DNA from 2 places in the Arthrobacter sp. D3-16 genome. Region 1 is predicted to be linked to the other one. Evidence: predicted binding sites of a transcription regulator. Region 1 holds the regulator's gene; the other holds the start of a gene.
The links. Region 1 encodes LexA, which represses DNA repair genes until DNA is damaged. Its sites were predicted from a motif close to TCGAACANNTGTTCGA; they were not measured.
Positions count from the first base shown of each region.

Region 2: a site for LexA is predicted at 6,366-6,381, ahead of M1D32_RS03720 (DUF222 domain-containing protein). Genes of this name have one in related genera too.

Region 1 covers NZ_CP096437.1:2,604,572-2,619,961, forward strand. Annotated here, with positions in the region: gene hisB (imidazoleglycerol-phosphate dehydratase HisB) at 1-163, opposite strand, end outside; gene M1D32_RS12415 (histidinol-phosphate transaminase) at 224-1,342, opposite strand; gene M1D32_RS12420 (LysM peptidoglycan-binding domain-containing protein) at 1,514-1,870, opposite strand; gene lexA (transcriptional repressor LexA) at 2,241-2,975, shown strand; gene M1D32_RS12430 (ATP-dependent DNA helicase) at 2,980-5,037, opposite strand; gene hflX (GTPase HflX) at 5,030-6,610, opposite strand; gene M1D32_RS12440 (class I SAM-dependent methyltransferase) at 7,039-7,662, shown strand; gene dapF (diaminopimelate epimerase) at 7,634-8,578, opposite strand; gene miaA (tRNA (adenosine(37)-N6)-dimethylallyltransferase MiaA) at 8,708-9,604, opposite strand; gene miaB (tRNA (N6-isopentenyl adenosine(37)-C2)-methylthiotransferase MiaB) at 9,608-11,185, opposite strand; gene M1D32_RS12460 (regulatory protein RecX) at 11,189-11,695, opposite strand; gene recA (recombinase RecA) at 11,831-12,886, opposite strand; gene M1D32_RS12470 (DUF3046 domain-containing protein) at 13,077-13,301, opposite strand; gene M1D32_RS12475 (MarR family winged helix-turn-helix transcriptional regulator) at 13,342-13,869, shown strand; gene M1D32_RS12480 (helix-turn-helix domain-containing protein) at 14,037-14,489, opposite strand; gene M1D32_RS12485 (CinA family protein) at 14,638-15,117, opposite strand; gene pgsA (CDP-diacylglycerol--glycerol-3-phosphate 3-phosphatidyltransferase) at 15,114-15,390, opposite strand, start outside.
Region 2 covers NZ_CP096437.1:754,675-770,064, reverse strand. Annotated here, with positions in the region: gene upp (uracil phosphoribosyltransferase) at 1-481, opposite strand, end outside; gene M1D32_RS03750 (phosphatase PAP2 family protein) at 522-1,412, opposite strand; gene M1D32_RS03745 (nucleoside deaminase) at 1,474-1,980, shown strand; gene M1D32_RS03740 (glycosyltransferase family 4 protein) at 2,023-3,099, opposite strand; gene M1D32_RS03735 (6-pyruvoyl trahydropterin synthase family protein) at 3,102-3,500, opposite strand; gene M1D32_RS03730 (zinc-dependent alcohol dehydrogenase) at 3,505-4,566, opposite strand; gene M1D32_RS03725 (HNH endonuclease signature motif containing protein) at 4,668-5,288, opposite strand; gene M1D32_RS03720 (DUF222 domain-containing protein) at 5,266-6,312, opposite strand; tRNA gene M1D32_RS03715 (tRNA-Ser) at 6,570-6,659, shown strand; gene M1D32_RS03710 (gluconokinase, GntK/IdnK-type) at 6,924-9,203, opposite strand; gene manD (D-mannonate dehydratase ManD) at 9,251-10,480, opposite strand; gene uidB (glucuronide transporter) at 10,542-11,969, opposite strand; gene uidA (beta-glucuronidase) at 12,023-13,846, opposite strand; gene M1D32_RS03690 (mannitol dehydrogenase family protein) at 14,051-15,390, opposite strand, start outside.

The sequences.
Region 1 (15,390 bases):
TGCAGAGCGCTGTCAGCATGTGGTCGTAAAAAGGCACCGAGGTGTCAATGTCCGAGATGCCGGTACCGTCCAGGTTGATCTCGACGAGCACGGAGGATTCACTCGTAGCACGCTCCATGCGCGCGGTCCGGGCCACGGCCGCATTGGATCCGGTGGAACTCATGGTCAAGTGTCCTTTGGGAAGAAGGAGTGGTTCAGGGCGTCCAGCGCCGGTACTTCAAGTCTAGGCCGGAAGCGTGCGCTGGCCGGCAAGGATGCTTTCCAGGGAGGTGAGGAACGCTGTGGTTTCCGTCTCAGTGCCTGCGGTCACCCGAAGATGGCCGGGAATACCGACGTCGCGGATCAGGACACCGGCGTCGAGCAGCTCCTGCCAGACCTGGTGGGGATTCTCCAACCCGCCGAAGAAAACATAGTTGGAGTCGGAGGCGGCGGGTTTAAGCCCCATCCGGGTCAGTTCAGTCACGATGCGGTCGCGCTGCTTCTTGATGTCTTCAACATCGGCCATCAGCGCCTCACGGTGCTGGAGTGCTGCGAGGGCAGTCGCCTGGGTAATGGCCGACAAGTGGTACGGCAGGCGCACCAGGCGCAGTGCATCCGTGACCTCCGGAGCGGCCGCCATGTAACCGAGCCGCGCTCCGGCCAGCGCAAAGGCCTTGCTCATGGTCCGAGAGACGATCAGCCGCTCCCTGCCCGGCAGGAGGGTCAGGGCGCTGGGCGTTCCGTCGTGTGCGAACTCGTGGTAAGCCTCATCAACGATAACGATTGTCTGGCTTGCTTCGCCGGCCTCATACACAGCTTCCACCACGTCGAGCCCCAGGCCGGTTCCGGTGGGGTTGTTCGGCGAGCAGAGAAAAACGATGTTGGGCTGCAGCTCCTTCACCTGGAGCGCCGCGGACTCTGCACTGAGGCCGTAGCCGTCGGCCCGTTCGCCCACGATGTACTCGGTGTCCGTGCCGCTGGCCAGCAACGGGTACATGGAGTACGTGGGCGGGAAGCCGAGCGCCGTACGGCCAGGGCCGCCGAATGCCTGGAGAATCTGCTGGAGGACTTCGTTGGAGCCGTTGGCCGCCCAGACATTCGACTCATCCAGCCCGTGCCCCAGGTATTCCGCCAAGGCCTTCCGCAGCTCACTGAACTCCCTGTCCGGGTAGCGGTTGAGTCCGGCGGCAGCCTCTGTTACTGCTGCGCTGATGGCGGCCCGCACGTCCTCCGGGACCCCATGGGTGTTCTCGTTGACATTGAGGAGGATGGGAACATCCAGCTGGGGCGCCCCGTAAGGGGTTAGCCCACGGAGGTTGCTGCGGAGGGGTAGCCGGTTCAGGCGCTCTAGCTGGTCATTCACCTGAACAGTTTAGTGCCCGTGCCGGGCACCAGAAAATGTGACGGCTTCCTGTTCGCGCTCAGCGTGCCCCTGCAGCGAAGCCCGTCCAAGGGCTCTCCCGCTGCCATTGGTGCCAGCTTTCCGGGCGACGCTTCCAGCCGCAGGGCGACGTTTCCGGCGGGCATCATCAAGCTACCGGGTGGGGACGAACAGCTGCTGCCCCGGGAGGACCGCCCCGGGGGCCAGATTGTTGAGCTGCACGATGTCAGCGACTACGTCCCGCGCGTCCCGCTCCGGTGCAACGCTTCCAGCAATGGCCCAGAGGGACTCACCCGGCTGCACAGTGACGGTGATGGTCGGTGTCACAGCCAGGTCCGCCGCAGAGTCCGAGGCCTTAGCGGGCGAGTTGAAGAAGCCTGCCAGGGAGAGCAGCAGGGCGGCCAGCAGCACCAGGGGCATTCCGATCAGGACGATCTTTCCGCGCCGTGTGAGGCGCAGGGGCGGAAGCGGTGCAGGACGAACAGTGTGCGGCTTGTCCCGCGCCGGCATGAGGTGATGCACCGGGATTGAATCCTGCGAAGCAGATGTAGCTGACATGAATTAGCCCTCCTGGACCTTTACTGTGCTGCCCGATGTTCCGCTCGGCACCCGCCTTACCCTCGACCCTTGGTCCGGATCTTCGAATGGCTACGCTCCGAATAGAACACATGTTCGAACTTTGCTTCTCCTGTTTTAGCACCTATTAACGAATAATGTCGAGACTCGCTAGAACAAATGTTTGAAAAAGCAATGTGGCTGGCCTAACTTTGAAGACAGGAACTACCACCTCGACAGTTGATCAGCAGGGTCTGACAATGGCGGCGTGAACTTCAGGTCCGGGCCAAAAAGTGTCCGGGGCAACCGAAAGGCATTGGCGAATATGGCAGCACCAGCCGCCGGGGGAAGGGCAACCTCCCAACCGAAGAAGACCGCCAAAGGCCTGACGCCGCGGCAGAAGAAAATTCTGGAAACCATCCAGCGCTCGGTGAATGACAACGGTTATCCGCCGTCAATGCGGGAAATCGGGGACACGGTCGGCCTTGCGAGCCTTTCCAGCGTCACGCACCAGCTTTCGCAGCTGGAGAAGCTGGGCTACCTCCGGCGTGACCCGAAGCGGCCGCGCGCCATGGAGGTGTTGATGCCCTTGACCCTGGACGGTGGTTCGTCCAAGCAGGCAGCTGAACCTGCTGCGCTCCTGCCTGCCGGCACCGGCAGTGTCACCGCGCTTCCCACGGCTATGGACACTGCCATGGTTCCCCTCGTGGGCCGGATCGCTGCCGGCGGACCGATCCTGGCGGACCAGGTAGTGGAGGACGTCCTCGCGCTCCCCCGCCAGCTGGTGGGACAGGGGGAACTCTTTATGCTCAAGGTTGCCGGCGATTCCATGGTGGACGCCGCCATCTGCGATGGTGACTGGGTGGTGGTCCGGCGCCAGGCGGACGCGGCCAACGGAGACATCGTCGCAGCACTGCTGGACGACGAAGCCACAGTGAAAACCTTCCGCCAGCGCGATGGCCACACCTGGCTGCTGCCGCAGAACACGCAGTACGAGCCCATCCTGGGCGACCATGCCACCATCATGGGCAAGGTCGTTTCGGTGCTGCGCTCGCTCTAGCTTTTCAGGCGTTCTCCCTGACCAGCCGTTCCAGCGCTGCGATGGCTGTCTTCCTGTCCGTGGTGGACCAGAACGGCGGCAGCGCGCCCCGGAGGAATCCTGCGTACCGCTCGGTGGCCAGCCTGGAGTCGAGGACTGCCACCACACCTTTGTCCCCCGTTGACCGGATGAGCCGTCCTGCTCCCTGCGCGAGCCGGATGGCGGCGTGGGTGGCCGAAACGGACATAAAGCCGTTGCCTCCGGCCTGCGCCACCGCCCGGGACCGCGCGGTCATCAGCGGATCATCGGGCCGGGGGAAGGGAATCCGGTCGATGACCACGAGGCGGCATGACCCGCCGGGAACATCCACGCCCTGCCACAGCGACATGGTGCCGAACAGGCAGGTATCGGGTTCGTCGGCAAACTGCTTTACCAGTGCCGTCATGGTGGAGTCGCCCTGGCACAGGATGGTCATGTCCAGCTTCGGCCGCAGCGCGTCGGCCGCTTCTTCTGCCGCCCGCCGGGACGAAAACAGGCAGAGCGCACCACCGTTGGAAGCCCGGATCAGGGCCTCCAGCTCGGCCAGTGCTTCAGGAGACGCCCCCCGGCCGGGCTTGGGCAGGTGCCCCGCCACGTACAGGATTCCCTGCTTCGGGTAGTCAAAGGGCGAGCCGACGTCAATACCGGTCCAGCCCGGTGCGCCCTCGCCCACCAGCCCCAGGCCGCCCGCTGCGGGCTCGAAGGCGGATCCGATGGCCAGGGTAGCGGAGGTCAGGACAACTGTGTGCCCCGCGAACAATCCCTCCCGCAGTCGTCCAGCGACGGAGAGCGGGGCAATATTGATCAGCGCGGGCGCGGTCTCGTCCGGCTGGGAATATCCCTGCTGGGGGTCAAAGGAGCTGGCGCGGGAAAACCACACCACTTCCCGGTTCTCCCGGGCGGCAAGGAGCCGTTCGCACAGTTCCAGGATGAGCATCAGCCGGGAGCGCGCAAGCTGCCGCCCGCCGTCGGCCGTTGTGCTGCTGTCCCCCTTGGAGTCGGACAAAGCAGCCCGGCAGGCCTCGCGCAGCTGGTCCACACAGTCCAGCTGTTCATCGTTCAGTCCATTGGGGAGCAGCCCGTTGGGAACCCCGGCCAGGGCCACCTCAAGATTTGCGGCGGCCGCGTTGAGTGCATCCACCGTGATGGCCGTGTGCTTGCGGGCACCGGCGGCAGCTGCGTGGACCATGGCCACCGACAGCTGCCCCGAGACGGCGCCCGTGACCCTGTCCTGGAGCTCGTGGGCCTCATCAACCACTACGACGTCGTATTCGGGCAGCACCGCCAGTCCTTCAAAAGCGCTGACGGCAAGCATTGCATGGTTGGTGACCACAACGTCGGCTTCGGCGGCATCCTGCCGTGCGAGCTCGCTAAAGCACTCCGCGGCCATGGGGCACTTCTGCGCGCCCAGGCATTCCATCGACGTGACGGATACCTGGCGCCAGGCCCGGTCGGTGACGCCGGGCAGGAGCTCATCGCGGTCACCGGTGGTGGTTTTCTCCGCCCACTCCCGCAGGCGCACCACTTCCTTGCCCAGCTGGGAAGCAGGACCCCCCACAGCCGCAGCAAAGTGCGGGACGCTGGTGTCCTCCCCCAGGGAAAACAGCTGGCCCTCCGCCGGCTCCTCGGAGGGAAACCCACCCTCAAGCTTGTGCAGGCAGACGTAATTGGACCGTCCTTTTACCAAGGCCACTTTTACCGGCCGCTCCAGGGCTGGAGTGATGGTCTTCAGGAGGCGCGGAATGTCCCTGCCCACAATCTGTGTCTGCAGGGCGAGCGTTGCAGTGGACACCAGCGCGGGCTTGTCGCTCTCCAGGGCGTGGGCTATCAGGGGTATGAGGTACGCCAATGACTTGCCGGTACCCGTTCCGGCCTGGACCAGCAGGTGGTCGCCGGTTTCGATCGCCCGGGCCACCTGCCGGGCCATTTCATGTTGCCCGCTGCGGCTTTGCCCGCCCATGCCGGCAACGGCCCGGTCGAGCAGCTCGATAACGAACTGCTCGCCGGCCGTGCCTGTGGCTTCGTCAGCCACGAGGTCAGTCATTGCTGATAAATGATTCCAGTTCAGCCGCGAGGCCTTCCCGGACTTTGACAACTGCCCGGGTACCGGCTTCATCGTGGTCGACGCTGATGATCTCGGCGTCGGACTCATGCAGCTTGCTGACCAGGTCCCCGCGGTCATACGGAATCAGCAGCTCGAGCTTGACCGACGGACGCGGAATGGCCTCGCTGATCGCCTGCAGCAGTTCGGGGATGCCTTCCCCCGTGCGGGCCGACACCACCACGTGGCGCGGTTCGCGCTGCTTCAACCGTTCCACCACATAGGGGTCAGCGGCGTCGGCCTTGTTGAGGACAATGATTTCCGGAACCTTGCGGGCGTCCACTTCGCTGAAAACCTTGCGGACTGCAGCGATCTGGCCCTCGGGGTCCGGGTGGGAGACGTCCACGACGTGAAGGATCAGGTCCGAGTCCGCAACCTCCTCGAGGGTGGAGCGGAAGGCCTCCACCAGCTGGGTGGGGAGGGACCGGACAAAACCGACAGTATCTGCCAGCGTGTAACCGAGTCCGTCGGCGGTTTCGGCCTTGCGGACCGTGGGGTCCAGGGTGGCGAACAACGCGTTCTCCACGAGCACCCCGGCGTCGGTCAGGCGGTTCAGCAGCGAGGACTTACCAGCGTTGGTGTACCCGGCAATTGCCACCGAGGGCACCTCATTACGACGGCGATTGGCGCGTTTCGTCTCCCGGGCAGGCTTCATCGCGGCGATCTCGCGCCGCAGCTTGGCCATGCGGGTACGGATCCTTCGGCGGTCCAGTTCGATCTTCGTCTCACCGGGACCACGCGAACCCATGCCGGCCGCTGCGCTGCCCACCTGGCCACCGGCCTGGCGGGACATTGATTCACCCCAGCCGCGGAGGCGCGGCAGGAGGTACTCGAGCTGCGCGAGCTCCACCTGCGCCTTGCCTTCCCGGCTCTTGGCATGCTGGGCGAAGATGTCCAGGATCAGGCCTGTCCGGTCGATGACCTTGACCTTGACGATGTCTTCAAGGCCACGGCGCTGGGACGGCGCCAGCTCGGCGTCGACCACAACGGTGTCGGCACCGGTGGACATCACGATGTCCTTCAGTTCCAGCGCCTTGCCTGACCCGAGGAAGGTGCCCGGATCCGGCTTGTCGCGGCGCTGCACGAGGCCGTCCAGGACCTCCGAACCGGCTGTTTCGGCAAGGGCGGCAAGTTCACGCAGCGAGTTTTCCGCGTCTGCGAGGGTTCCCTCCGACCAGATGCCTGCGAGGACCACGCGTTCCAGCCGAAGCTGGCGGTACTCGACTTCGGTGACGTCTTCCAGTTCCGTGGATAGCCCTGCCGTGCGGCGCAGGGCGCGGCGTTCCTCGAGGTCCTGCTGGTCGCCGTCGTATGTGGAATGTTCTTCATCCAGGCGGGATATGGCCTGGGCCGTGCCCAGCACACCCTTCCCGTCGCCGCGGCTGGCATCGCCTGCCGTGCTGACGCTCTTGGCCGGTACATCCTTGGAGAGAATCCGGTCGATCACGGCCTGGATTTCCTCAGGGCTCATGTCCTGGGCGGCTGGATCGGATCCGGTGTTGGGCTGGCTGGTCATGGTCTCCTTTGAAGATTCGGCAGTTCCAGAATAGTGCCGATTGCTGCTGGTTGGGGAAGTATTCGCGCTGGGCTGACGGCCTGCGGTCATGCAGTTCTCCTGTTTTGTTCGCCGGGCCGGGAAAGCGGCTGGCGGTGGCGGCCCCATCATGTGATGGTGGCGGAAGGGGGAAGGAGCCGGAGAATCGGCGAAAGAGACAGCGGGAGGCTGACTTTCGAGTATTGTCCGGCGTCCGAACCAAGCGCATCTGCGCGGGTCCGGTGCACTGAGCGGAAGGCTTAGATACCTGCGTCGCTGTGGGACATGGCTACGGGACGGGCAGGGCCCGTGCCGGCTACTCGAAGATCAGGAACATGGCTCCAACATTAGCAGAGGGGCAAAGGGCAGGGTTTCACTTTACGCTGCAAGGGGAACTACTCTGGCGAGTTATGGAGTCCGCACACTATTTCAGCGCATCCCCCGCCGGCCCGTTCACCCGGAAGCCGCTCACGGTTGAACTCGCAGGGGAAACGCGCAGGCTGCAGACCTCCACCGGCATCTTCAGCCCGGACGGAATCGACAAGGGAACCGCCGTGCTCCTCGCCGAGGTTCCCGCGCCCTCGCCTACCGGCAACCTGCTGGACATCGGGTGCGGTTGGGGTCCGATTGCGCTCACCATGGCGCTGCGCGCGCCTCACGCGCAGGTCTATGCGGTGGACGTTAATGAACGCTGCATCATTCTCACCAACGAGAACGCGGCTGCGCTGGGGCTGTCCAATGTGGTGGCCAGCACGCCTGACGCTGTGGATCCTGAGGTGCGCTTCGACACCATCTGGTCGAATCCGCCCATCCGGATCGGCAAAGACGAACTGCATTCGCTCCTGCGGCTGTGGCTGCCGCGCCTTGCGCCGGGCGGAACTGCCTGGCTGGTGGTGCAGAAGAACCTGGGTTCGGACTCGCTTCAGCGCTGGCTGTCGGCGGAACTGGATGAGTCCTTCAGCGTGAGCCGGGAATCAACCTCGAAGTCCTTCCGCATCCTGAAGGTCAGGAAAGCGTCCCAGTTGCCACAATAACGGCCGGACCGCTGAGCTCCACGTGTTCGTGGCCGCCGGGGCCGGCGAAAAATTTCACGCCCACCACGCCTCCCGGGACATGCACCTGCCACGTGTCCGGCGCTTCCGCTCCGGCCCAGTGCCTGATGGCCACCGCCGCGGCGCAGGCTCCCGTTCCGCAGGACTGAGTCTCCCCCACCCCACGCTCGTGCACGCGCATGGTGACCGAACCAACGCCTTCCTGCACCAGCGGTTCTGACGGAACCACGAACTCCACGTTGGTGCCGTTGGCGGGTACCGGGTCCACCACGGGTGCGGTAAAGAGGCGGGTCGCTGCGAGTTCGGAGAGCTCGGCGAGGGCTACCACGGTGTGCGGGTTGCCCATACTGATGGACAACGCAGGACGGGGAACTTCCAGTCCGTCGGCTGTCACCAAGGAATCCATAGCTTTGGCGGTAGCCTCACCCGGGAAAATAAACTCCCAGGGGCCCATGTCGACGGCGTACTCCTCACCGGTCCGCACCACCGTCTTGGCCCCGGCGCGGGTGCCGACTGTGAGCGCACCGCCGTCGGGCAGGTTCACCAGGCCCTCGGTGCGGAGGAAGTGGACGAAGACCCGGACGCCGTTGCCGCACATCTCGGACAGTGACCCGTCGCCGTTGCGGTAATCCATGAACCATTCGGCGTCGGGGGCCGCGGCCAGCAGTTCGCGGCCTTCGGGCAGGAGTCGGGACGGAACGGCCCGGATGAGCCCGTCTCCGCCAATTCCGCGGTGGCGGTCACACAGGGCTGCCACCTGTTCGGACCCTATGGTGTGTATCCCCTCCGGGTCGGCAACCAGGACAAAGTCGTTGCCGGTTCCGTGCCCCTTGGAGAAGCGGAGCCCGCCCAACGTGCGGAAGGCGTGCTCTGATGTCTCGGCAAGGGTTGCGTTCATGGTGTCAAGGTTACCGGTCGGGCGGAGCGGGCCTGAAACCGGGAACTTACCCCCCGGATACACCGACCTCTGGCTAGCGGAATTCCTGTATGACCAATAAGTCTGGCGTCCGCTACAGGAGCGTCCGGTTCAGCTGCAGAGGGCGGCCGCATGGGCCATCAGCTGAGGATCCTGCCAGTCCAGCCACTTTATCCGGGGATCGGCACGGAACCAGGTGAGCTGCCGCCGGGCGAACTGCCGGGTTGCCACGATGGTCTCCTCGGCAGCCTCGGGAACTGTTGATTTGCCGTCAAGGACCCGCAGGAACTGCGAGTAGCCCAGGGCCCGGGGCGCTGTTTTGCCCTGCCGCAGACCCTGCGTTTCAAGCCGCTCCACCTCGGCGAGCAGGCCGCCGTCCACCATCCGGTGCACCCTGCGGGCCAGGCGGTCGCGAAGCTGGTCCCGGTCAACAGTGAGGCCGATCTGTACCGCGGGCTGGTGGTACTCGCGCCGCGGCATAAAGGCGCTGAACGGCCGTCCGGTGAGCTCATGGACCTCCAGGGCCCGGATAATCCGCCGATCGTCGGAAAGCCTGCCGGCGGACACCGGGTCAACGGCCTGGAGCCGGGCCAGCAGTGGACCAGTGCCCCGGGCCGCCAGCTCTTCCTCAAGCTGCCGGCGCAGTCCCGAGTCCGTCCCGGGGAATTCAAGGACATCAAGGGCGGCCCGCACATACAGTCCTGAGCCGCCGGCGAGGATGGCCCGCTTCCCGCGTGCATGGATGTCCGTGATCATGGCCCGCGCCTGCTGCTGGAACCGGGAGACACTGGCTTCCTCGGTGACGTCCAGGATGTCCAGGAGGTGGTGTGGCACGCCCCTGCGTTCAACCATCGTGATTTTCGCGGTACCGATGTCCATGCCCCGGTAGAACTGCATGGCGTCGGCGTTGATGACTTCGCCGTCCAGCTCAAGGGCGAGGTTTACAGCCAAATCGGACTTGCCGGAGCCGGTGGGACCGACGACGGCGATAACCGGCGGGGAGCCCACGCGTCAGCGGCTGCGGACAGGCAGGGCAGGCATCCCGAGGGAAACGCCGCTCCGGCCCTTCGCGGCACCTGGTGCGGGTGCTCCGCAGGAATCTGCCTGCGATCTGTCCCAGGCGTCACCGGCGCGGGAACGGCGCAGGCTGTAGTCCTCAAGGGTGGGGTCCGCCACGAGGTGGAAGGATGCGGCCTCCGTGATGGTGACAGTCACAAGATCACCCGGCCGCGGCGCCGGCGCTCCTTCCGGTACGGAGAAATGCACCAGCCGCTGGTCCTGGGAACGTCCGGACAGCCGGTGGGTTTCTTCGGCTTTGCGGCCTGACTGGGCGGTGACCATGACCTCTACGCGGCGGCCGAGCTGTTTCCGGTTCTCCTCCGCGGCGATCCGGTCCTGCAGCGCGGTGAGCCGTTCGAAGCGCTCCTGCACTACGGCCTTCGGCAACTGGTCCGGCAGGTCGGCTGCCGGCGTGCCGGGACGCTTGGAGTACTGGAAGGTGAAGGCGGTGGCAAAGCGGGACTGTTCCACCACATCAAGGGTTGCCTGGAAGTCTTCTTCCGTTTCGCCGGGGAAGCCCACAATAATGTCAGTGGAGATGGCGGCGTGGGGAATCCTCTCGCGGACCTTATCCAGGATGCCAAGGAACTTGGTGGAACGGTAGGACCGCCTCATCTCGCGCAGGACCTTGTCCGACCCTGACTGCAGCGGCATGTGCAGCTGCGGCATGACGTTGGGCGTCTCGGCCATGGCATCGATGACGTCGTCGGTGAAGGCGGCCGGGTGCGGGCTGGTGAAGCGGACCCGTTCGAGGCCCTCGATCTCCCCGCACGCACGCAGGAGCTTGGAGAAGGCCAGCCGGTCGCCGAACTCCACGCCGTAGGAATTGACGTTCTGCCCCAGGAGGGTCACTTCGATGGCACCGTCGTCCACCAGAGCCTGGATCTCCGCCAGGATGTCCCCGGGCCTGCGGTCCTTCTCCTTGCCTCGCAGGGCGGGAACGATGCAGAAGGTGCAGGTGTTGTTGCAGCCGACTGAGATGGAGACCCAGCCCGAGTACACCGAGTCACGTTTAGTGGGAAGGGTGGACGGGAAAACGTCCAGCGACTCAAGGATTTCCAGCTGCGCCTCGTCGTTGTGCCGGGCACGGTCCAGCAGCGCGGGCAAGGCGCCGACATTGTGGGTGCCAAACACGGCATCCACCCAGGGCGCCTTCTTCAGGATGGTTTCCCGATCCTTCTGCGCGAGGCAGCCCCCGACGGCGATCTGCATGCCGGGGTTAGCTGCCTTCACCGGGGCAAGGATGCCGAGGTTCCCGTAAAGCTTGTTGTCAGCGTTTTCGCGAACCGCGCAGGTGTTGAATACCACCACGTCCGCCTGGCTGCCGTCAGCCGGTACGTAGCCGGCGTCCTCCAGCATGCCCGCCATGCGCTCTGAATCGTGCACGTTCATCTGGCAGCCAAAGGTGCGCACCTCGTAAGTGCGGGGCTTTCCCGTGCCGGGTTCCGGAGCGGGGGCAGCCGAGGCAGCAGCGCTGGACCCCGAAGACGGGTTGGTGCCGGAAAGAGGGGAAGGAATGGTCAAACTCACCTGTTAAGGGTACCGGTTCGGTGGCTCGTCAGTGTCGGGAGCAGCGTGGGCATCAAGGACTTCGCTGACGATGCGGAAAGCCTGGGACGGCTGGTAGCCCTTGCGCGCCAGCATGGACGCCAGCCGGCGCGTGGCTTTGTCACGGTCCGCCCTGTCCCCAAGGTCAGTTCCGGGACGCAGCTTCCGCTCCACCAGGACTCGTGCGGCGGCTTCCTCGTCAGCGTCGGAGAGCTGCTCCAGGGCCGCGGCGGCGGTTTCCTGGTCAACCCCCTTGTCGGCGAGTTCCCGCCGAAGTGCGCCCTTGGCCAGCTTCCGGGACTGCGACCGGCTCCGCACCCACATGTCCGCGAATTCGGCGTCATCGATGAGCCGGGCTGCCTGGAATTTGTCCAGCACGGCCTCTGCAACGTGCTCCGGTATGTTCCGCTCGGCAAGCTTGCGGGCAAGCTGGAGCCGGCTTTTCGCAGAAGCCGACAGCTGCCGGTACACGATAGCCTGGGCGACCGACATGGGATCCGGTTCGGCGTCTCCTGCGACCGGCGACTCTGGATCCGGGCCGTCCTGGAAATCGTCAGCATACGAAGCAGCGCGCCGCCCGCCGGTTCTGGCCCGGCGGGGACGCGCGCTTTCAGCACTGGTCAACGGCTAGAACCCGTCAACGGCTTTCAGCTTCGGGGAGTCCTTGGACTCAGGCTCCGCCGGCTTCACGCCGACGCCGAGCTTTTCCTTGATGAGGCGCTCCAGCTCGGCAGCCAGTTCCGGGTTGTCCCGAAGGAACCGGCGCGAGTTTTCCATACCCTGGCCCAGCTGGTCACCATCGTACGTGAACCAGGAGCCGGACTTCTTGATGATGCCGTGCTCCACGCCCATATCAATGATGCCGCCCTCGCGGGAAATACCCTGGCCATAGATGATGTCGAACTCGGCGACCTTGAAGGGCGGGGCCATCTTGTTCTTGACGATCTTGGCCTTGGTCCGGTTGCCGACTGAGTCCGCGCCCTCCTTGAGGGTCTGGATGCGGCGGACGTCGATACGGATGGAGGCGTAGAACTTCAACGCCTTGCCACCGGTGGTGGTCTCGGGGGAACCGAAGAAGACACCAATCTTTTCACGCAGCTGGTTGATGAAGATCGCCGTGGTTTTGGTCTGGCTCAGGCGTCCGGTGATCTTACGCAGGGCCTGGCTCATGAGGCGTGCCTGGAGGCCTACGTGGCTGTCGCCCATGTCGCCTTCGATTTCAGCGCGGGGCACCAGGGCGGCAACGGAGTCGATGACGATGACGTCCAGCGAGCCTGACCCCACCAGCATGTCCATGATCTCCAAGGCCTGCTCGCCCGTGTCCGGCTGGGAGACAAGGAGAGCATCCGTGTCCACCCCGAGCTTGGCGGCGTACTCCGGATCGAGGGCGTGCTCTGCGTCGATGAACGCGGCAATGCCGCCCAGGCGCTGGGCGTTGGCCACGGCATGGAGGGCCACCGTGGTTTTACCGGAAGATTCCGGTCCGTAGATCTCTACCACGCGGCCACGGGGCAGGCCGCCAATTCCCAGGGCTACGTCCAACGCAATGGAACCGGTAGGAATAACTTCGATCGGGGCCCGGACTTCGTCCCCGAGCCGCATGACTGAGCCTTTACCGAACTGCTTGTCGATCTGGGCCAGCGCTGCTTCGAGCGCTTTTGCACGATCCGGGGCTGCCGCCATGGTTCACACCTCTAATGCTTTCTCGCTTTGGAGTGGCCTCAGCGGCCGTTTATTGGTCATCTCTGACGCTAATGGGACCCACTGACATTCCGGCCGGATGAGGGCGGCTATGTGGAAAACCCGCTAGGAAAAGCATAGCTTTACCCGAACAGGTATTCGAACAGCGGTGCGGCGTGTCAGGAGAAACTGCCTATTCGATGCGGGGTTTGATGTCCCTGCCCAGCCGTCGCTCGGGAGGAACGTCCTGGACATCACAGACCGCCAGCCACACTTTTCGCGGCTCCACGCCCGCGGCCAGTGCCTGGTCCGCAGTGCGCCCGCCCACCCCGGCAAGAACAAGGGTGCTGCTGAGGACCCGCGAGTACCCGGCGCCAAATTCGTCGTCCATGAGTCGCCAATAGTCGCTGATTCGCACCAGAAAAGTCTCTCACGATCCGCACCCTAGAATTGTTGCCATGAGCAACTCCCCTGCCGTTCCGCCGCCGCACGGCCGCGAAGACGATGCCACCGTGGACGCCGCCTTGCAAAACGTGGAACACCAGATCAGCCTCTTTTGGCGGCGTGCACGGGCCGTCTCCAACCAGCTCTCCCGCCAGGTCCACCCGGACATGGAACCTGCGGCCTATGGACTGCTGACGGTCATCCGGCGCGAGGGCCCCATCCGGCTCACTGACCTGGCCATGAACATCGGCGTCGGCAAACCTTCCGTGAGCCGGCAGATCGCCTTCCTGGAAAGCATTGGGCTGGTATCCAAGGAGGCTGACCCGCTGGACGGACGGGCGCAGGCTATCCGGCTGACCCCCAGGGGGGAGGAGAAGATGCACCAGGTCCAGGATGCGCGGCGGCAGGTCTTCCGGGAACGCCTGGGCGAGTGGCCGGTGGAGGACCTGCAGGAGCTGGCCCGTTTTATGGCCAAGCTGAACTCCACCTATGAGCGCGACGGCTTCCCGCACGACGGTCCCCCGGCGGCCGGGGAGAAGTAAGGCGCGCTAACCGGGGCTACCCGCAGGGCAGACCAAGCAGGCAGACCAAACAGGCAGGGCATGCCGGCATGACCGGCAAGCACGAAAGCGCCCGGACACAACTGAAGCCCCCGGCTTACCGCCGAGGGCTTCATGTATTGCAGGGCCACCGGGTGGTGGATCAGCCCTTACCGGGCGCCGGAGAACAGGCCTGTTGAAAGTTCGTCGTTGAGTTCATTGTTAAGGTCGCGATCGATATCACGTCCGTAACGCTGGGAGAATTCCTGGGGTACGGTGTCCGGAACGGCAACGCCTTCGGCAACTGCCACACGGTCACTGACCTCACGAAGCATGCTGGACAACGGGACGTCCAGGGCCGAGCAGATCGAGGAAAGCAACTCGGAGGATGCTTCCTTCTGGCCGCGCTCCACTTCACTCAGGTAGCCCAGGGAGACACGGGCGCTGTGCGAAACTTCACGGAGCGTGCGCCCCTGACGCTGGCGAACATCGCGCAGGACATCACCGATTTCGTGACGAAGTACAACCATCTTGCGCTCCTTCTGTTCGCTCTTAGCCTGATCGGCGAGGCCCACATCCTTCCAGCGGACAACGCCGTTTACGGATACGGGCTGCTTTACCATCTGTATCGCCTTGCTCCTCATAGTCGGTCCGCCGGGGCGAACCATAGTGGTGGTTTTATCCTAGGCGCCCCCGCTCTGCGGAAGCGACACAATGTAATAACTAATCGGTACCGGCTTTTGTTCCCACCAACTTTACAGGCGGGTAACTTCAGGAAGCCAGTGCTTCCAGGAGCCTTTCCAAGGCAGCACCGCATGCCTGCCCCCGGATTTCGGCCCGGTTTCCGGTAAACAAATACTCAAACCCGGTTGTTCCCGCAGCCGTAGCTATGCCGATGTACACCGTCCCCACGGGCTTTCCATCGTGTGGTTCGGGTCCGGCTACTCCGGTGGTTGAGATTCCGATATCGGCACCAAGGGCGGTCCGGGCACCGGCAGCCATGGCGGCGGCAACACCGCTGTCAACGGATCCGACGTCGGCGAGCAACTCCGGGGAAACCCTCAGCACGTTCTCCTTCACCGAATTCTGGTACGCCACCACGCCGCCCTGCAGCATCCCGGAGGCACCCGCGGTGTCAGCCAGGACAGCTGAGACCATACCGGCCGTCAGCGATTCGGCCGTGGCCACCGTGCGGCTCAGCTCCAGCGCCTTCCTGACGGCCTGTTCTGACAGATAATGAAGGTTTGTCATGCCGGCTCCTGCTCATTGGCCGTTCCCTGCAGCTTTCCCTTGGACCGCAGGCGCAGCGCCTCGACAACGTACTCAACGCCGGTCCAGACCGTGATCAGCACGGCCACCATCATCACCGCGAAGGCTGCCCACGACAGCCACGGCATGATGGCTGCCAGCGGCAGGAGGTACAGGAAGATGGCCGCCGTCTGGACGACTGTTTTCAGCTTGCCACCGCGCGAGGCAGGGATGACACCATAGCGGATCACAAAGAAGCGCAGGGCGGTGATGCCC
Region 2 (15,390 bases), 1.8 Mb from region 1:
CCAAGAGGCAGATGCAGGTCACGTCTGAAGCACCGCGCTTGAAGAGGAATTTGATGGCTTCCCGCAGGGTCCCGCCGGTTGCGAGCATGGGATCAAGGACGAAAATCTGCCGGTCCGTGAGGTTTTCGGGGAGGCGCTCGGCGTAGGTGATGATGTCCAGGGTTTCCTCGTCCCGGGCCATCCCCAGGAACCCCACCTCAGCGGTGGGGACGAGTTTGGTCATGCCCTCAAGCATGCCCAAGCCGGCGCGGAGGATAGGAACCACCAGCGGAGTGGGCTTGGTGAACGCCGTACCCACAGTGGTGCTGACCGGCGTTTCGATGGTGACGGGTTCGGTGCGGACCTCGCGGGTGGCCTCGTAGGCGAGAAGGGTCACCAGCTCCTCCGTCAGCTGCCGGAAGACCGGGGACGGGGTGTTCTTGTCCCGCAGGACGGTGAGCTTATGGGCGACCAGCGGGTGGTCCACAACGAGAGTGCGCATGGGTCAAAACTATCACCCGGTTGCTGGCACTCCCCTGCCGTCAGCCTCCAGCGCCCGTCCGCGGGGAGCCGCCGTCGCTTCGGCGTAAGGTCCCGCCGTCGGACGTTGCGGACGACCCGCCGTCGCTCCTTTCCGAGGTGCCTGCGCTGCTGGTGCCCGCGCTGCCGGGGAGTGGATCCCCGCTGTGGTCCTCGCGGAGGACCGGGTGCTCGAAGGTTGGTGCCGGGCCGGCATGTTCCCGCCGCCGGATGAGGTGGAACAGCCGATGGGCCAGGATCACCATGGACACCCAAGCCAGCCCCAGGAACCACCCGGCCATCACGTCCGTCATCCAGTGGTGCCCCAGGAAAACCCTGCTGAGCCCCATGGCGATGATAAAGATTGCCCCGGTGGTGATGGCAGTGATCCTTGCCCAGAGCATCTGGAACTGAAGGCACATGATGTACACCAGGACGCCGATAACCACTGTTGTATTGAGGGTATGGCCGCTGGGAAACGATGGTGACGTCTCAAAGGGCGGTACGGCTTCGGAGTGGTCGGGGCGGGTCCTGCCCACCAATCGCTTGCCGAGGGTGGTGGCCGTGGTGGAAACAAGGGCTGCACCGCCCACGAGGACGATGGGGCGCCACGTCCGGCTCAGCAGGGTCAGCCAGGCGGTAAGGACAGTCGCGAGAATCGGCATGCCGATCCCGCCGCCCACGTTGGTGAAGGCAGTGGCGAAGGCGTCCACCTCCGGGTTCCGCAACGATTGGGAATATTCCAGTGCAGGAATATCAAGGCTTGCCAGCCCTTCCTCGTCCACCACGTCCGAGTACACCTCGGCTCCCAGCAGGGCCATGGTGAGCACCAGCGCGCCGCCGAGGATCATGGTCAGCCACAGGGCGGCGTAAGGCTTGATCCACTTGTCCACACGGTCTCGGACGGTGCTCATTGTTGCCTCCCGGCGGATATGCGTCACGGGCTCTGGGTACCTTCGAAACTATCATTGAGCCATGGTCTCCGCAGATAGCAAACACGCCGCCTGGATGGGCCTTGCCCTCGCGGAGGCGCGCCGCGCGCTGGCCACAGATGACGTGCCGATCGGCGCCGTGGTGATAGGGCCCGACGGCGTTGTGCTGGGTTCCGGCCGGAACCAGCGGGAGGAGCTGGGCGACCCCACCGCACACGCCGAAGTGGTTGCGATCCGGGAGGCGGCGGCGAGGTTGCGGGAGCTTTCAGCGGCCGGGGGCGGGAGCGGAGATGGTTGGCGGCTGGCTGACTGCACACTGGTGGTGACCCTCGAGCCATGTGCCATGTGTGCCGGTGCGATTGTCCTTGCACGGATTCCCCGCGTGGTTTTCGGCGCCTGGGACGAGAAGGCCGGCGCGGCGGGATCCGTGTTCGACGTACTGCGCGAGCGCCGGCTGAACCACTGGGTCGAGGTTTACGCGGGGGTGCGCGAAGCCGAATGCGGCGGGCTGCTGCGTGACTTTTTTCTAGGGCACCGTTCGCGGCTGTAGATGCTTGCTGGTGCTTCTTTATGCACCAATCTGTGCTTGAACTTAGCCGCCAAGGACGTCGAGCACGTGCGCAGCTGTCTCTTCCCACCCCGGCAAGCGGTTCCGCGTCTCACGTGCCGCTGCCCGCCAGGCGTCCCTGGTTGTCCCGTCCTGCAGCCAGCGTCGCAGGACCTCGGCCAGCAGGGCGGGGTTTCCCGGATCAGCGTCGGACGGAAAGGTGACGGAAATTCCGGGAAGGTGAGCGCCCTCCCCCGTTCCAGACTCCACTCCAGGCGCGGCGAAACTCAGCGCCTCCACGGCCCCTGTTCCTTGGCGTACTACCACGGGAATACCGTGGGCGAGTGCTTCTGTGACCACCATGCCGAACGCCTCAGCCCGGGAGACCAGAATGCTCAGGTCTGCGCGGTTCCATTCGTCCTCGAGCGCCTGGCCTTTCAGCTCACCGGTCAGCCGCACCCGGCTTTCCAGCCCGTGCGCGGCAATCGCGGCCCTCACCAGGCCCGCGTATTTCGGGTCTGCCTGGTCCGATCCCACGAGTGATGCCGTCCACTCAAGTTCCTGGATACATGCCAAGGCTTCGACGGCAAGCAGCTGGTCCTTGTTCGGGAGGAGCGCGGCTACGGTGATGAAGTGCGGCGGAATGGATCCTTCGGCCACCGGTGCAGGCTCGGTACCGGGCAGGGCCACCCGGAGTCCGCGGAGGCCGTGGCGTCCTTCGACGGTGGCAGCCGCCCAACTGCTGGTACAGATCACTCCCGATGCCGCTCGGAGGGCCCGTGCCTCCAGCTCCAGGCGCGACGGGGCCGGCATGTGCACCAGCACCCAGGCCTCCTGCCGGGCTTTGGCTGCTAACTCCAGTTCGTCCGGGGCACCCATCGCGATCAGCCCGTCCACGATGGTCAGGACGGACCCTTGCTGCGGTTCCGGCTCCCACGCGCCCAGCAAACTGCCCAGATGCCGTCGTTCCTTTGCACTGGACTCCGGCCAGGAGCCCTCCACCGCCAGCACCTCAACGTCGACGCCGAGGGTGCGCAGGCCCTGTACCAGGCGGGCGTTGTACACGTTGCCGCCTGAGTTGTGCCGGATATTGGCAGGTACCAGGAGCCGGATGGGACGCATGGTCAGGCTGCGGAGAGGTCCAGCGAGTAGGTGGCCCAGGCGTCCGGATTTTCGCGCAGGGTGACGTCGATGCCCGCAAGTTCGCGGCCGTCGTCGGTGTCTTTGATCTTTCCCGCAACCGACTGGGCGACGTACTCCGCAAGCGCCTCAGTAGTGCTGAGTTTCCCTTGGAAGTCGGGGTGCTCGTCCAGGTTGCGGTAGTTCAAGCCCGCCAGCACCTCCTCGATGATGGTGCCCGCGGCGCCGATGTCCAGCACGATGGCGTCGTCATTGAGCGTCCGACGGCGGAAGGCCACCTCGGCGACGAAGGTGGCCCCGTGCAGGGCCTGGGCGGGACCGAAAGCCTCCCGGGGAAGGCTGTGCGCGATCATGAAGTGGCGGCGGACGGTCAGGCTGAACAATGGGCTACCTCTGCTCTTCGCGGGTGGGGTCCTGGGCGTGTTGCTGGTGGGGGTCTTGATCCAGGCGGTCTTGATCTTGCCGGTATTCGATGACGTGGCACAGCGCGTCCAAGGTGCCGTCTGCGAGGCCTTGCACTGTGCCGGGCAGTTCATTGAACGGCGACGATCCGGTCACGAAAGCGTCGAACACCGGATCGGTCAGCAGGGACACGGCGAGGTCCAGGCGGTCAGCATTGGTCCTGCGGTGGCGCCGGGCACGTGCCACCACTCCCACCTGGCTCGCGCGGATTGAGAGCCGGCGGGCGTGGAAGTCCTCCCCCAGTGGCAGCGTGACTTCCCGGTTGGCATACCAGGACATTTCGATCACGTCGCCTTCATCACCGGCAAGCTGGAGGCTGCGCTCAAGGCCTTCCTGGGACGCGGAGCAGTGAAAGACCACGTCGCAGTCGGCCAGTGCGTCATCCGGGTGCGTGAATTCGACGCCAAGGGCGTCTGCCAATTGCTTCCGGCCCGGGTCCACGTCTACCAGCTGAAGCCGTTGCAGCGGGAAGGTCCTCAGCAGGGTGGCAACCATGCCGCCCACCAGGCCTGCGCCCACCACGGCCACCCTGTCGCCCAGCCGCGGGCCAGCCTCCCACAACGCGTTTATTGCCGTCTCCACCGTTCCGGTGAGAACCGCACGTTGGGAGGGGACACCGTCGGGGATCCTGGTGAGCGCATCAAGGGGCACGACGTACCGGTCCTGGTGCGGATTCAGGCAGAACACCCGCTGGCCTATCCATTCTGCCGGCCCCACTTCCACGACTCCTACCGACAGGTAGCCGAACTTCACTGGCCCCGGGAACTGGCCCTCCTGATGCGGGGCCCGCATCTCCTTGGCGACGCGTGGCGGGACTGAGCCGTGATGGACCACCATCTCGGTGCCCTTGCTGATGCCGGAGTAGAGGGCGCGGACCAGCGCCTCGCCGGGACCCGGCTCCGGGAGTTCCTCCGAGCGGAGCTCGCCCTGTTCGCGGGCTGTGGTCCAGTAGGCGGTTGCATGGATGGGCGCAGGTGAGTTAGTCATCTTGCTGATGAATCTAGCGGCCTGCGTGCGCTGGGGAAAGTTTGACGGCGGTTCCTTCCGAGTTGCAGGGTTCTCCCCCGGGGCTGGCCCCACGAAAACTGCTAGCTCAGTGCCAGCTCCCAGTCCCTGACCGGGTCTTGGGGCAAATTGACCGGCCCGGCATAGAAGGCCTCCCACAGAGGGTCTTCGGCCGGAAGGTCGTCAGGATCCAGGAAGTTGTCATCCGGAGGTTCCTCCAGTGGGGGCTCAAGTGGTGGCTCCAGAAATGGGACGTCTTCAGCAGGGCAGGCATGAGTACGGGGCATGGCCGAGGCTTCAATGCTTCCCGGTGGCCATACTGGTGGTTCCCAGTCCGGGTGTTCGCTTTTGTAGTGCCTCCCGGCGGGTGAGATCCAGCCGGGTGGTTCGTTTTGGGTGGCTGGTGTGGGTTGCCAGCCGGCGGTGTAGCGGAGTTTGTGGTGCTTGGGGCAGGGTTGGCCGAGGTTACTGATGCCGGTGGTGCCGCCTTGGTGCCAGGCGAGGAGATGGTCCGCTTCGTTGTCCAGGGCGTTGTTGCTGCAGCCAGGGAACGGACATTTGCCGTCCCTGAGCCGCAACCAGTTCCGCATGGCCTTGGTCAGCCGGTAGCTGGTCCGGCCGATCTCCAGCGGCGCGCCGTCCCGCGGATCCACCAGCACCCGATAAAACGAATTCGCACCGTCAGCGACCAGGACTCGTGCCATCGAGGCCGGGATCGGGCCGAACCCGTCCAGCATCGCGGGTTCGTCGGTGAGGCCCATGAGTGAGAACACCGGCACGGTGACCAGCACCTGCGCCCGAATTGACGAGCCCCGGCCCGGGACCGGCTTCCCCGCCGCCGCCAGCACCGCCGGCGTCGGCCCCACCGGCGTCACCAGCGCCGCCGGCACTGACCCTCGAGTTGAGGAGCGCTGCAGCGAAGTTGTCGGCCCGGAGCTGGGTGAGTGTGCGGGGCTCATCCGGTCCCTGCATACCCCGGGTGATGGCGGTGAGCCTGTCCCAGATCGCAGACGCCTGGTCCACGGGCAGGCACGCGGCCACCCAGCCCATCCCGTCAGCGTCCCGCCAGAACTCGACCCGCCGGTCCGCCACACTTTTGGCATGCCGGGCCTCCAGGCTCTCCGGGTGATGGCGCTCCCGCCAGGTCCTGGCCTTGGTTTTGAACCGGTACGCCGGCAGCTCCCCAACCGGACACCCCCGGGCAGCGTTAGGTGCAGCCGGGTCCAGGAAGTGCGCCTCCAAAGCAGCGGCCCCGTTATGGTCAAGGCTCACGGTCTGGTCCACCATGGTCCGGGCGTGCGCCCAGGAAATCGTCCCGGCCCGCAAAGCCGCCAGGGTCCGCGGCAGGGACGTGGTGAGGGCGTGGGAGTCGGCGAGCAGGGCACCGGCGGCCCGGTCACCGACCGCCAGGACACACCCGACCTCGGCGACCAGGCTCCGGTCCTGCGCCGTCGCCTCATACGGTGACCGCGCCGGAGCGTTCAGTGCTTTCGTGGCCCCTGCGAACATCGCCACTGCCTGCACCTTCAGGGCCGCCAGCTTCGCTTCCGACTGCGCCACCGCTGCAAGGACATCCAAAGCCCCGTCCGCAACCCGCTGCAACGGATCATCATCCAATCCAGCGGCATCGGATGCAGCTGTATCGCCGCCGGCGAGCACCGCGGCAAACGCAGCGACAGAGTCGTCAACAAGCTTCTCCGCCTGCACCACTGCCGCCTTCGTTTCCATACCTCCATCATGGCCAGGGGTCTGACATTCCGAGCCCCCAAAGCGGGTGCCCGCCAAAAAATTCTTCAAACTTTTTACCCACCTCCTTCGCACGACGGCGGATCAAACCGTGCCTGCTCAGGGGGTACTCCATACGTGCTTCCCCGCCATCAATCGCGGCAGAAAAGAGAAAGAGAAAGATGAAGATGCGCGGAGAGGCTCTCACCGCTGGTCCCGTTTTGGGGATGAGCCCCTCGCTCCGGTACCCTATTGAGGTTGGTGACGTGTCCGAGCGGCCGAAGGTGCAACACTCGAAATGTTGTTTGGTGTAAAAGCCAACGTGGGTTCAAATCCCACCGTCACCGCCATATTAAAAGACCCCTGCTTCCTGTTTTACCGGGAAGCAGGGGTCTTTTTATTTCCGCAGATAGTTGCCCGGGTTCGCCGGCTCGGCGACCGCGTCTTCGCCCTGATCGACCTCATCGTCGCACAACGGGAGAAAGCATATTGAGTCCGCGCTCAGAAGAGGCAATGCCCAGACGAAGCGGCGCGGACGGGGGGCAGGGTCCTGACCACGGCAGCGGACGACGGCGGGGGCACCGCCGTCGTCCGCTGCAGTTGGGTGGGGGCTGCTAGAGCCGGGTGTCGAAGGAATCGCAGAACACGTTGTCGTTAAACGTCCCCTGGAACCCGGACTTGCCCTGAATCTTCGCAATGGTGGCCCGGATAGCTTCCCGGGAGCCGGCATGGGCGTGGATTGCTGTTTTGACCATGGGCACGTCAATGAGGTGGTTGGGCTGGTTGAGGGAGACGAACACCGTGGGAACCTCGGTGGTGTACCACGGGATTTCCGCGGCCATGGGGGAGGACCACTTGATCCGGATGGCTGCTTCCTGGGCGAAGCCCTTTACGTTGGCGAACACAAAAGCGGCGTCGTACTTCTCCGCGTAGTCGCCGGTAGCTTCCTCCGAAATGACCGACATGAAATTCACGCCGGTCTCCCCCGCCGCCTCGCGCTGGTTCGCCGTCTTGAACAGGTGCACCTCGAAGCCGGCGGCTTCAAGCTCTTCCTTCACGGTATCCAGGTAGGCGAGCGGATCGGCCCGGGTGAAGTCCGCACCGCCGGAAATGCCATACAGGCGGATCCGTGGATGCGTCTGAGGCGTGATGGGCAGGTTGTCCGCAGTGTCCTTGACCAGGGTGACGGTCTTGTCAGCGATCTCCGCCGCGATGGCCCGGTGCTCTTCACTGCCAATCACGCCGAGTGCTTCCACCGGCGGCACCAGCTCATTGCGGGCCTTCACGTGCAGTCCCAGCGAGGCCTTCAGCCCAAGGATTCTGCGCAGCGCGTCGTGCAGCCGCTGTTCGCTGATCACGCCGGACTTGTAGCCGTCCAGCATGTAACCGAAGTCCTCCGCCGGGTTTCGGAAGAACAGGAACATGTCGCAGCCGGCCGCGATGGTGGCCGGCACCAGGTCCCTGCGCTTCATCGCCTGGGTAAGGCCCACCATCAGCGAGGCATCGGTCAGCACCAGCCCGTTGAAGCCGAGTTCGCCGCGGAGCAGGTCCTGGAGCAGCTCCGGTGACAACGTGGCAGGCAGGATGTCCGCATCCGCCAGGCCGGGCCGGAAGTGCCGGGACAATTCCGGTGCCCCGATATGCCCCACCATGATGGACTGCACGCCGTGCCCGATCATCTCGCGGTACACGTGGCCGTAGGTCCGGTTCCACTCCTCGTAGCTGAAGGTGTTGTAGGAAGTGACCACGTGCTGGTCGCGCTCGTCCACCCCGTCCCCCGGGAAGTGCTTCATGGCGCACACCGTGGCTGATTCGCTGATGCCGTCGAAGTACTCCTTGGCCCGCTCCACCACAATCTCCGGGGTGTTGCCGAAGGCCCTGGTGGAGATGACCGTGTTCCGCCAGTTGTAGTGGATGTCCACGATCGGGGCGAAAGCCCAGTTGCAGCCCAGGGCAGCGGTTTCCACGCCGGCCACCTGGCCCATCTGCCGGGCGATGGCTTTATCCGGGTGCGAGCCGGCCTGCAGATGCGTCGACACGAACGTTCCGTCGTCGCAGCTGCCCGCTCCCCCCATTTCAGGGTTGGAGGCGACCAGCAACGGGATCCGGGACCTCGACTGGGCGTAGCGGATGTGTTCCTGCACAGCAGCCGCGGGGCCGGGCCGGTAGCGCATGCCGCCGACGTGGAAGTTCTCCAGCACACCATCGAGGTACTCCGGGGAGTAGTCGTTGTTGTGGTTGATGAACAGCTGGCCGATCTTCTCCTCGAGGCTCATTCCGGAGATGGTGGATTCAACCCAGGTGACGGCAGCGTCGTCGAGATTGAACGGCGCGGCCTGGAGGTCGACGTCGAACCGGCCTGCCGCGGCTCGGCCGGCACCTGGCGTGCGGTCAGCGGTGCCACGGGCGGTGGACGGCCCGACGGCGGCAATCCCGGCGAGTGCCTCGGCCACCACCTGCTGTACCGGGGCGGCGATGTCCACCACAACGCCGGCTTCGTCGGCCGCCAATGGTTCCAGCGTGGCGAGCTGGGACTCAAGCAGCGCTGGCGGCATGAAATGCCCCGACCGGCCCTCAAGGCGCTGGCTGAGCACTTCCTTGCTGCCGTGCAGGTGCAGGAAGACGGTGTCCGGAGCCTGCTGCCGGATGGCGTCGCGGTAGCTGCGGCGCAGCGCGGAGCAGGCCAGGACCATGCCGCCGTCGCCCGCGTTAGCCAGCTCAGTGCCCACGGTGGCGAGCCAGGGCCAGCGATCGTCGTCCGTCAGGGGTGTGCCCGCCGCCATTTTGGCGACGTTCTCCACCGGGTGGAGGGAATCGCCGTCGAGGAACGGGACGCCAAGCTCCCGTGCGACGAGGTCGCCGATGGTGGTCTTGCCGCAGCCGGAGACCCCCATCACGATGACGCGGACCTTGGGCTGCCCGGTGTAGGGGTTGGACGTGTTCACCAGTCGTGGACCGTTCCGTCGATGAGGCGGTTGTAGGGCAGGTAGGCCTGCTGGTACGGATACGCAGCGGCGGCTTCCTCGTTGAATTCGACGCCGATGCCGGGCTTGTCGCCCGGGTGCAGGTAGCCGTCCACAAAGGTCATGGACTGCTCGAAGACCTCGTTGGTCTTGTCCGAGTGCTGCATGTATTCCTGGATGCCATAGTTGTGAATGGCCAGGCCCACGTGCAGCTGCGCGGCGAAACCCACCGGTGAGATGTCGGTGGGGCCGTGGAAGCCGGACTTGATCTGGTACTGCGCGGCGAAATCCATCACCTTCTTCAGCGGCGAAATTCCGCCAAAGTGGGTGGACGCGGCGCGGACGTAGTCGATCAGCTGTTCCTTGATGATGGTCTGGAAGTCCCAGACGGTATTGAAGATTTCACCGATGGCCAGCGGCGTGGTGGTGTGCTGGCGTACCAGGCGCAGGCCCTCCTGGTTTTCGGCCGGGGTGCAGTCCTCAAGCCAGAACAGGTCGTAGGGTTCCAGGGCCTTGCCGAGCTTGGCCGCCTGGATGGGGGTCATGCGGTGGTGGCCGTCGTGCAGCAGCGGGATCTCGGGGCCGAACTCGTTCCGGACCGCCTCGAACACGGTGGGCAGATGGCGGAGGTAGGCGCGGGTATCCCAGTCCTCCTCCACAGGGAACGCGCCGCGTCCGGCGGGCTCGTAATCGTAGCGCTCACCGGAGGCCTGTGCTTGCGCGGCCACCCCGTACACGGCTTTGATGCCCGGAACGGCTGTCTGGATGCGGATGGACTTGTACCCCAGCTCCAGGTGTTCCCGGACGGAGTCGAACAGGGCCGGAAGGTCCGCGCCCGAAGCGTGGCCGTAGGCGCGCAGCCCGTTGCGGGATGCCCCGCCCAGGAGCTGGTACACCGGCATGCCGGCCATCTTGCCCTTGATGTCCCACAAGGCCATGTCCACGGCGGCGATCGCAGCCATTGTCACCGGGCCCCGGCGCCAGTAGGAGCTGCGGTAAAGGAACTGCCAGGTGTCCTCGATGCGGTGCGGGTCCTTGCCGATCAGCAGCTGCGCTACGTGTTCCTTGAGGTAGGCGGCGACGGCGAGCTCGCGGCCGTTCAGCGTGGCATCACCAATACCTGTCACGCCATCCTCGGTGGTGATCCGGAGGGTCACAAAGTTCCGGGACGGGCTTGTCACAAAGACTTCGGCGGCAATGATTTTCACTGCAGATCCTTTCAGGGGCTGGCGTAAAGGCCGGGATAAGGGCTGGGTTTGGGGTGGGGACTTACGTGGGGGTGGTCGCGGAGGGTCCTGCCAGGCTCGCCGCGGGTCCGCCGGTAGCAGCGCCGCGGGCAGTACCTCTGGCACTGCCGCCCGTTTCACCAATGGTGCGGCGGGCCCGGATCTCCGCCAGGATCTCGGCGTGCAGGGCGTCGGTGAGCTTGTACTTCGTCATCACCAGCAGTGCCAGCAGTGCCAGGACGGCGGGAATGGCGCCTGCGGCGAGCTGGATTCCGAAGACGGCATCGGCGCTCTGCGTTGCACCGGACTTGTAGCCGCCCAGGGCAAGGGCATATGCGGCGAGAGCGCCGCCCACGGCCTGGCCGGTCTTGCGGGTGAAGGAGAAGAGGGCGTACGTAATGCCTTCAGTGCGGACGCCGGTCTTCCACTCGCCGTACTCCACGGTGTCAGCTTCCAGTGCCCACACCACGATGTTCACAGCCATCACGCCCATCAGGCTAAGGAGGAGCCCGCCAAAACCTATCCACGTCTGGCTGGCCGGGGTGAGGAAGACGATGATTCCGCCGATGGCCGTGACCACGGAGGCGTACACGTAGACGTTCTTCTTGCCGACGGCACGCACCAGCCGCGGCATGATGGCAGCCAGGACGAAGGTAAGGACCAACTGGATGATGGACAGGACCGGGTAGAGGTCCAGCCGGCCCAGCACGTCACGCAGGTAGTACAGCTGGACCGATGTCAGGGCCAGATATCCGGACAGGAAGAGGAAGGAACTCAGGCACAGCATCAGCAGTGGCTTGTTTCCCTTGAGCGTGTCCAGGCTCTGCTTGAGCGTCACATTGGGCACAGCCCGGTGCACGCGTTCCTTCGCCGTGAAGACGGTGAAGAAGTAGAGGGCTGCGCCGATGACCACGAACACCAGCGTGATGGTGGTGAAGGTTGCCTGCAGGTCAGCTCCTGGCTTGATCAGCGGTGCAACGAAGATGCCCAATGATGAACCCACCAGGGCCGCACCCACCATGCGGGCAGATCCCAGTTTCGCCCGCTCTCCCGGGTCCTGCGTCATGGCTCCGGCGAGGGAGCCGTAGGGAATGTTGACCAGGCTGTAGGCCAGGCCCAATGCCGCGTAGGTGACGTAGGCATAGAGCAGGGTCCCGGATTCGCCGATTTGCGGCACGGAGAAGGTTGCAACGCTGAGCAGGAGCAGCGGGATGGAACCAAACATAATGAACGGCCGGAACTTGCCGAACCGCTTGCTGAAGGTACGGTCCACCACGCGGCCGGCGAAAACGTCGGCGAAGGCGTCAAAGATCCGGACGGCCAGCAGCAGGGTTCCTGCGGCAGCGGCGGAGATGCCGGCGACGTCTGTGTAGTAGACCAGCAGGAACATGGTGGCGGTGGTGAAGGCCAGGTTGTTTGCGGCATCGCCGGCGCCATAGCCGGCGATGCTCATCTTGCTCAGCTTCTGCATAATGTGGGCTCCTTTACCCGGTGCCGCCAAAGGACGGCGAAAAAAAGAAAACGTTAGGGGTGGGAAATCGTTTTGGTGCTGCCGTTCTTGACGCCGGCCAAAGCTGTCCACCGCTGGCGCAGCGCAAACGCTGCAGGCTTGGGGCGGCGGTCACGGGTGAACACGCCCTTCTTGTTGCCGTCCACGCGCATAATGCCGTTGGACGTCTGGAAATCGGCGAAGTTCCACACCTGCTCGCCCACCATGGCGTCCACGCGGTCAAAGACCCGGTGGTACATGGCCAGGAAGGCGGCCTGGTATTCCTCGCTCCAGGGTTGCTCGTACACGGAGTGGAATCCGGGCATGGTGTCAGGACCGTACTCGGTCATGATCATGGGCTTGCCGTACTTGGCTTCCCACTGGCGCAGTTCCTTTTCGAGGACTGCTTCCGCGGTCTCCAAATCACCGTTGTGCAGGTACCAGCCGTAGTAGCGGTTCAGCATGATGACGTCAAAGAGGTCGCCGAGCAGTTCCTTGTCCGGGGTATCGAACATAACGTTCACGTAGCCCACGGGACGGGTGGGATCCAGCTCCCGGGTGAGCTGCGCCAGCGGCTCAAAGTATTCGCGGGCGCCCTCCTCCGAACCGTTGGGCTCGTTGGCGATGGACCAGATCACCACCGAGGGGTGATTTTTGTCCCGTGCAATCAGTTCTGCAATGGCCTGCCGGTGATTTGCCGCGGTGTTGGCATCCACCCCGCCCTCCACGTAGGTCTTTTTCGCGATCCCGCCAAAAACCGCGCCGAAACCGAGGTGAAGCCCCACCGCGGCGGTTTCATCGATCACCACGATGCCGTGGCGGTCGGCGAACTCCATCACTTCCTCCGCGTAGGGGTAGTGCGAGGTGCGGAAGGAGTTGGCACCGGTCCATTCCAGGAGCTGGAAGTCGTTGACCATCTGGGCGTCACTGTGACCCTTGCCGTTGGCCACGTGGTCCTCGTGCATACCGAAGCCGGTGAAGTAGAACGGCTGGCCGTTGATAAGGAATTCCTTGCCGCTGACCTCCACCGTGCGGACGCCCACGGGCAGCGTGTAACTGTCGAGCAGCTGCCCGCCGTCCCGGACTTCGGCCGTGAGGCTGTACAGGTAGGCTGCGCCGGGCTGCCACAGGACGACGTCGTTGATCACCAGGGTGCCCTGGCTTCCTTCGCTGCTGGCCACTTCGACGCCGTCTGCATCGCGAAGTGCGACGGCGACAGTTTCGCTTCCGCTGCCTCCCGTCGTCGTAATGGTGTAGTCCACGTTGCCGGTGGCACCTACAAAGCCGGTGATCACGGTGATGTCGTCCACCGTGACGGTGGGGGTGCTGTAGAGCCAGAGGCTGCGGTGCAGGCCGGCGTAGTTGTAGAAATCGTGAAGGTAGCTTTGCTGCCGGCGGCCGTCCTCCGTGACAGTGATGGAGCCCGGCGGGATGGTGGCCTGGGTCAGTTCGTTGTTGACGGATACGGTCAGGCGGAAGGCCTTTCCAGGCGTCACGTGGTCAGTGATGTCTGCACTGAAGGGCATGTAGCCGCCCACGTGCCCGGCTACCAGGACGTCGTCCACCCAGACCATGCCCTCGTGGGTGGCGGAATCGAGGCGGAGGTGGATGCGTTCACCGGCCCAGCCTCGCGGCACCCGCACGTCGCGCTGGTACCAGACATAGCCCACGTGGTCCCTGATGGCCTTGTCCGGGAAGACGTCGTTGTAGCTTGCGGGGACTCCCATTTCGAGCGAAGTCTCCAGCGGCGCCTTGAACCATTCCTCGCGGTGGCCGGCCCGGTCGAAGTCCACCTTGAACCGGTACAGGCCGTCAAGGTTGACGAGTTCGCGGGTTTCATTTGCTTGTGGTTTGAGCATTTGGGAAGTCCTATCGCGTCTTTGCGGGCTGCGCCGGAGAAGAATTTGGGGGGCCGGCGGGGGCGGCCGGGCGTTGTGTTCTGCTTGTAATCCTAGTCACGTGGCAAGCAGATGGCAAGCGGTTGCCAACCATTGATTGAAAATTCAAGGAAAAGGTACTGCCCGGCACGGAACGAGATGCCGGGCAGTCCTGTCCGTGCCGAATCAGGGCGCTACGGAGGACCTGTCAAACGTTCCGGACAGGTTCTCGAGCAGTTCCACCACGGCAGCGTCCTCGGCCAACACAGGGTCGACGACCGCCAATAGTGCGCGGATGCGTTCAGTTCCGGAAAGCCGGTTCGCCGCGGCTACGTCGCCGGCCAACGGGTCCTGGAAGGCAGCAAGCGCGCTGCAGTCGATCCATGCTGAGATCATCAGCGCGGCAGCAGCACCGGACCTGCCGGCGATGCGTTCCGCCTGGAGGACCGGAACGGCGCGCATCCGCAGCTTCGTGCTGCCGTCCATGGCGATCTGTGAGAGGTTGTGGGCAATCCTGGCGTTGCCGAACCGGGCTAGCAGCGCTGCACGGTAGGCGGCGATCTGCAGGTCCCCGGCGGGGAGGTTGGCCTCGGCCTCGTCCCAGAAGGCTTCCACGGCCTGGCGGCACAGCGGGTCAGAGAGCGCCTCAGCCACCGTGCTATGGCCTCGCAGATGCCCGGCGTAGGCCAGCAGGGAATGTGCGCCGTTGAGCAGCCATAGCTTCCGATTCTCATAGGGTTCGATATCGTCCACGAAGAGGGCGCCAGCGTCTTCCCAGCGTGGGCGGCCGGCCGGGAAATCACCGCTCAGCACCCAGCTGGAGAAGGGTTCGGCCACGACGGGTGAGTTATCCCGATAGCCGCAGGCATGCTGGACCTCAGCGATGTCCTCATCCGTGATCCTCGGGGTGATGCGGTCTACGGAGGTGCTGACGAAGCTGACGTTGCCATCGGTCCAGGCGGCGAGCCCGCTATCCAGTGCACGGGCGAATCCGGCCACCGCCTGACGTGCAACGGCCCCGTTGTTGGAAAGGTTGTCGCAGCAGACCACGGCGACGGGCCCGGACCCGGCGTCCCGGCGGGCAGCAAGTGCCAGCACCAGCCGCCCCAGCGGCGTGGCCGGGATTCCACTGCCGGTACCCAGCATCGCAAGGTCGGCGGCGACGTCGGGCGCCGCTGTGTCGAACCTTCCGTCGGCACCCAGTCCGTAGGCCGCTTCGGTGAGGGTCAGTGTGACAACGGCAGTGCCGGGCGCAGCGACCAGATCGGCAAGCCGCTTAACGTCAGCACCGTCCACCGCTTCGACAATGCTGTCAACCACCGTGAAGGAGTCCCCGGCATCTGCGCGTTCCACCAGGGTGTACAGCCCGTCCTGCCCGGCCAGCGTGAGGGCGGCGTCGGGACGGCGGCCGGTAAAGGCGGCAATTCCCCACTCCGCGGCATCCCCTGCCTGCTGGGTGTACCAGGCCTGGTGCGAGCGGTGGAAGGCGCCCAATCCCAGGTGGACAATGCGCACCGGGGCTTTGG